Regions from separate parts of the Exiguobacterium sp. s91 genome, predicted to be linked through region 2. Evidence: a T-box and tRNA genes for the amino acid it is inferred to sense, from the RefSeq annotation. Region 2 holds a T-box; the other holds one or more tRNA genes.
The links. The T-box of region 2 lies ahead of ileS (isoleucine--tRNA ligase). A T-box ahead of a tRNA ligase gene usually reads a tRNA of that ligase, here a tRNA-Ile.
Positions count from the first base shown of each region.

Region 1: it encodes a tRNA-Ile, which carries the amino acid that the T-box ahead of ileS (isoleucine--tRNA ligase) is inferred to sense. The anticodon was not compared.

Region 1 covers NZ_JACSMZ010000001.1:2,001,572-2,004,851, reverse strand. The annotation lists gene KNQ06_RS10455 (Na/Pi cotransporter family protein) at 1-1,404, shown strand, start outside; tRNA gene KNQ06_RS10450 (tRNA-Met) at 1,533-1,606, shown strand; tRNA gene KNQ06_RS10445 (tRNA-Ile) at 1,618-1,691, shown strand; gene KNQ06_RS10440 (alpha-amylase) at 1,808-3,268, shown strand.
Region 2 covers NZ_JACSMZ010000001.1:1,545,468-1,548,747, reverse strand. The annotation lists gene KNQ06_RS08100 (DUF2178 domain-containing protein) at 1-215, shown strand, start outside; gene KNQ06_RS08095 (hypothetical protein) at 222-752, shown strand; gene KNQ06_RS08090 (GNAT family N-acetyltransferase) at 757-1,305, opposite strand; T-box leader at 1,390-1,635, shown strand; gene ileS (isoleucine--tRNA ligase) at 1,692-3,280, shown strand, end outside.

The DNA of each region.
Region 1 (3,280 bases), 460 kb from region 2:
CTGATGAATTTACGACAGGCAATCGGAGTCGTCATGGGGGCTAACATCGGAACAACGATTACGGCTTTCATCATCGGCTTTAACGTCAAGGAAGCTGCGCTTCCAGCAATCGCAATTGGTGCTTTCTTGATCTTCTTCTTCAATAAAGAACGGGTTCAATACATCGGACAGATTTTCTTTGGCTTCGGTGCATTGTTCTATGGTTTGACATTGATGGGCGACGGAATGGCTCCACTCGAGTCAAGTGTCTGGTTCCGTGAGTTGACGGTATCGATGTCGGATAATCCATTGCTTGGTGTATTCGTCGGAACGATCTTTACTGTTCTTGTCCAATCGTCTTCAGCAACGATCGGTATCTTACAAGAGTTGTACGCTGGTGGCATGATCGATATCAAAGCAGCACTTCCGGTCTTGTTCGGTGATAACATCGGAACAACGATCACAGCAGTACTTGCAGCACTTGGTGCGTCGATTGCAGCTAAACGGACAGCAGCGGCACACGTCATCTTCAACATTATCGGGACGATTTTATTCTTGATTGCATTACCAATCTTCTCAAGCTTCATTACTTGGATCACAGGCGCGCTTGATTTAGGTCCAAAAATGCAAATCGCCTTTGCACATGGAACATTCAATGTCGTCAATACGTTGATTCAATGTTGGTTCATTGCGCAAATCGCATGGCTTGTACAAAAAATCGTACCGGGTACGGATACGACGATTGATTCGAAACCGCGTCATCTCGATCAGAACATCTTGAACCAATCTTCGGCACTTGCTTTGAATCAAGCAAAGCTCGAAGTATTGCGAATGGGAGAATTCTCGAAAGACGCACTTGCAAAAGCGCACCGTTACACGCAATCGCATGATAAGAAAGATGTTTCAGAATCAGAGCAGATTGAATATGCGATCAACCATTTAAATACAGAAGTCACGAGTTATCTCGTTAAAGTAGCGGCACATGATTTATCAGAGCGTGAATCAAATGAACACTCGTTACTGATGCACGCTGTCAATGATTTCGAACGAATCGGTGACCACGTCGAAAACATCGTTGAATTAGTCGATTTCCAAATCGTCAACCGAATTCAGTTCACATCAGCTGCGAAGAAAGAGCTTGATGACATGTATGCCTTGACGCAAGAAATCGTCGATTGTGCCGTACGCGCTGTCGAAGAGGATGATGTCACACGAGCTCGCAAAGTTCTAGAACTCGAAGGTAAACTCGATGCACTCGAACGGTCATTCCGGAAGCATCACGTCCTTCGTGTTAACGCTGGCGAATGTACGGGACAAGCAGGGATGATCTTCGTCGATCTCTTGTCAAACCTCGAACGAATTGGCGATCACGCCGTTAACATCACGGATCTCGTCCTTGAACAGCGGACGGCTTTAACGAACTAAGTGAAATACGATTTTCTTATGACGGCTGATTTCAAAAAAATGAAATCAGCTGTTTATTTTTTTGAAATAGCATATTGACAAGTTTCGCCACATCTCGTAATCTAGTAAGAGTAAGAAACATACATCATGGCGGTGTAGCTCAGCTGGCTAGAGCGTACGGTTCATACCCGTGAGGTCGTGGGTTCGACTCCCTCCGCCGCTACTATTACTTAAGGACCCTTAGCTCAGCTGGTTAGAGCTGACGGCTCATAACCGTCCGGTCGCAGGTTCGAGCCCTGCAGGGTCCATTCAGTAGAACGCTTCTCGTTGAAAAACGGGAAGCGTTTATTTTTGTTCCCCCGGGGAATAGTAAAGATATTGTAATAATATTCATACTATAGTAACTAAGGGAGAGCGAAGAGAGATGGAACGTAACCATACGATGATGCAGTTTTTTGAGTGGCATGTAGAGAATGATGGGAAGCACTGGCAACGCTTGAAAGAGCGGGCGCCTGAATTACGTGCTGCCGGCATCACGTCCGTGTGGATTCCACCGGCGTCAAAAGGTCAATCGGATGAAGATACAGGATATGGCATCTATGACGTCTATGATTTAGGCGAATTTGATCAAAAAGGAACGGTCCGTACGAAATACGGTACGAAAGATGAACTCGTCGAAGCGATCCAGGTTGCTCGGGAGAACGATATCGCTGTTTACGCTGATGTCGTCATGAACCATAAAGCAGCAGCCGATGAACTCGAGACGATCAATGTCGTCGAAGTCCATCCGGAAGATCGTTCGAAAGAAATTTCAGAAGAGTTTGAAATCGAAGCTTGGACGAAGTTTACGTTCCCAGGACGTAACGGAAAATATTCAGATTTCATCTGGACACATGAATTTTTCAATGGAACGGATTTTGATGCCCGTGAAGAAAAGACGGGTGTCTTTAAAATTTCCGGTAAAAATAAAGATTGGAATGATCAAGTCGATGATGAATTCGGAAACTATGACTATTTGATGTTCGCGAACATCGATTATAATCACCCGGAAGTCCGAGAAGAAATGATCCGCTGGGGACATTGGTTCCAAGAAACAATTGATTGCCAAGGTTTCCGACTCGATGCCATCAAACATATCAACTATGAATTCGTTCATGAATTCGCAAAATCAATGATTGAAAAAAGTGAAGGTGACTTCTATATGGTCGGTGAGTTCTGGAAATCAGATCTCGATGATTGTCGTCATTTCCTTGATAGCGTCGACTATACGATCGATTTGTTCGATGTTCCGCTTCATTATAAGTTCCATGAAGCTTCGAAGCTGGGACAGGAGTTTGATATGACGACATTGTTTGCAGATACCCTTGTCGAATCACACCCGACGAATGCCGTCACGTTCGTCGACAATCACGATTCTCAACCGGGGGAATCACTTGAGTCGTGGGTGGATGACTGGTTCAAACAACACGCTTACGCGGCGATTTTACTTCGTAAAGACGGTTACCCATGTGTCTTCTACGGTGACTATTATGGAGTGCAAGGACCACATCCGGTAGAAGGGAAAAAAGAAATGATCGATGCTTTACTCTATGCACGGTATCACAAAGCATATGGTGAGCAAGAAGATTATCTCGATGATCCACATTGTGTCGGTTGGGTTCGTCGTGGAGTTGAGGAAATTGAGAACTCTGGCTGTGCGGTCTTATTGTCGAATGCCGATATGTGTGAAAAACGGATGTTCGTTGGTGAAGAACGGGCAGGCCAAGAATGGTTCGACTATACGAACCATCAAGATCACCCTGTCGTGATCGACGATGAAGGATTTGGTGTCTTCCCAGTTCCAGGTGGTGGTGTCTCAGTTTTTGCTCCACGAGAAGTCAAGTAAATCCGAGGGTCT
Region 2 (3,280 bases):
ACGAGCGTCCTGTGCCAGAAGATGAACTCGGCAAAAAGATTACGACGGAAAGCGGCCTCGTTAGCTACAAAATCCTGATTGTCCTGATTTTTGGATTCATCTGTCTCGATTACTTTTTACATGAATCAGCGAATCTGTTATTGATCGTCTTGTTCGCGATCGGACTGACACTGTTGCCGATCATTGAATTCCTAAAGGCACGATTCTATCGATGAAAAGGAATGGCAGTCGATCTTCTGCAACGGATGTTAGATACATTACTGGGAGAGACGACTCGTGTAATAGTGCAAGTGCCAATTAACAGCGATTTTTTATGGAGGAAGGGAATCACCGTGACGGAATTAGAGTACCGATTAAGGAAACATATTGCCGAGATGGATTTCGAGAAAGCAGCGAAACTATTTTTAGAGTTAACAAAAGAAGAGCAATCCAACATGGTCCTGAGTGCAGGGTTTGATACGTTTCATCTCACAATATATGCCTTTATGAATTATTTACTCCAACAGCATGAATCAAGCGAGATACATGATTTGACGTCTTCATTAATGTTACATCCACTTTGCCATCTCGAGGGAGCTTGCGTAATCGCTTTGTTCCATGCAAAAAAAGCAGTAGAATTAGATCCTGATAACATCGAATGGTATATCAATTTGTTGATGTTTGAAAAGCATCCCGATGCCTGGTTTGCGCAATCAGAAGTAGAAGAAGTCTACCGACGGATCAAAGACTTAGAGTCGAAGAACCTGAAGTGAGATTTTAGACAGACCAATCACTCCGTAAGATCGAGTACATATACAAATCATCGAATTGACCACGTGTTTTCTCATATTGACGAAGCAACCCTTCGCGTTGAAAACCAAGCCGTTCAAGCAATCGTTGTGAAGCGGAATTCTCTGGTAAGACGAGTGCTTCAATACGATTTAAAGAGAGCTCCTCAAACCCATATGTGATGACTGCAAGCGCTGCTTCCTTCGCGATGCCTTGTCCCTGATAGGCAGGGCTCAACTCAAACCCAAGTTCTGCCCGCTGATGGCGTGCCGACTGATTCAAGAAACCGCAACTGCCGATGATGACATCGTCTTCTTGTAACGTGATCCCGAACCGGATGCCCGTGCCATCGCGACGAATCGAAGCGTACCAATCAATCTCTTCGAGCGCGTCTGTTTCCGATTGAAAGGCGTCGAGTCCCATCTGTTTGACGACTTGTTCGTCTGATAAATAGGCGAGGACACTCGTAGCATCTTCGGGTAACACTTCGCGTAAGACGAGACGGTCTGTTTTAAGCGTTGGGAAAGTATGTAACATTCAAAAAACTCCTTTGCAATAAAATGTAAAAAGATGTTGTGAAGTCTTTAAGTCATATGGTAAGATTCTCCACAACAAGAGCATATCATTTCGTTGACGAGAAAGAGTAATGATTGTCCCTCTGCCTTACAGAAAACCGGGATTGCTGAGAACCGGTAGCCAGATCAATCATGAAGATCCTCTCTGAGAAGTCACGCTGAACCATTCAGTAAGCGTGACCGGGTGTCCACCGTTACATGGAATGCACATGATAGTGTGCAACTAAGTGCTGTCGAGAATAACCATTCTCGACGGAATATGGGTGGTATCGCGGTGAAGTCCGTCCCTGTCAAAGGGGGCGGACTTTTTTGTATTCTCTTAGTTACCGACAAAGGAGCGAACAAGAGATGACGTCACAAAACCAAGCAGAAACCGTACAACAACGCGAAGCGCGTCTTCGAAACAGATGGAAACAAGATCAGGTCTTCGCACGATCGATCGAGCAACGCACGGAAGCGGATTTCGTATTCTACGAAGGACCGCCGACCGCGAACGGCTTACCCCACGTCGGTCATGCACTCGGACGAACCGTCAAGGATACCGTCGCCCGCTATAAGACGATGCAAGGATTCCGGGTCGAACGAAAAGCCGGCTGGGATACACATGGACTACCGGTCGAACTCGGGGTCGAGAAACAACTCGGCATCTCCGGCAAACAAGCGATCGAAGACTATGGTGTCGAAGCATTCATCGCACGCTGTAAGGAAAGTGTCTTCTCCTATGAAACACAGTGGCGTGCCTTCACGGAAAAACTCGGCTACTGGGTCGACATGGATGATCCTTACGTGACGATGGAGGACGAGTATATCGAGAGCGTCTGGCATATCCTTGGGACGATCCATGACAAAGGCTGGTTGACGAAAGGACATCGTGTATCACCGTATTGTCCGAGCTGTCAGACGTCACTCAGTTCCCATGAAGTCGCGCAAGGTTATCAGGACGTAACGGACTTATCGGCGACGGTCAAACTTCCGATCGTCGACATGGAGCAGACATTTCTGCTTGCGTGGACGACGACACCTTGGACGTTACCGGCAAACGTCGCGGTGGCGGTTCATCCGGAATTGACGTACGTCACGGTAGCGTTTGAAGGAGAGCGATTCATTGTCGCAAAAGCGTTAGTCGCTGAACTGTTCTCAGAATCCGTCGAGGTCGTATCCGAACAGCTCGGTGCGGAACTCGTTGGCTTGCGTTATGAACCACCGTTTGATTTCGTGACGCCGGAGAATGGTCACACGGTCGTCGGGGCGTCCTTTGTCCAAGCGACGAGTGGAACCGGACTTGTCCATCTTGCTCCAGCGTATGGGGAAGAGGATTACCGGGTCATCCGGGAAAACGGACTGTCATTCGTTAATGTCGTCGATGCTGCTGGGTGTTACACGGACGCCGTTCCACCACTCGTTGGTCGATTCGTCAAAGAGTCAGACGTCGCGATCATCCAGCTGCTCGCTGAACGGGGACGCTTGTTTGCGAAAAAACGCTATACGCACAGTTATCCGCATTGTTGGCGATGTGACTCGCCACTGCTCTATTACGCACAAGACAACTGGTTCATCGAGACGACGGCCGTCAAGGAACAACTCCTTGCGAACAATGCGTCTGTGACGTGGTATCCCGACCACGTCAAGGAAGGGCGGTTCGGGAAGTTTCTTGAGCAACTCGTCGACTGGAACATCAGTCGTAATCGCTACTGGGGCACACCACTGAACGTCTGGGAGTGTGAAGCGTGTGACACGACGTTCGTTCCAAAAAACAAGGCTGACTTGTTGCACCGGACGACGACAGCGACGGAATCCGTCGAGTTGCATAAACCATACGTCGATGCGTTATCGGTCTCGTGTCCGACGTGTCAGGGAGTGATGCACCGGACACCAGAAGTCATCGATGTCTGGTTTGATAGCGGAGCGATGCCGTTCGCGCAACAGCATTATCCGTC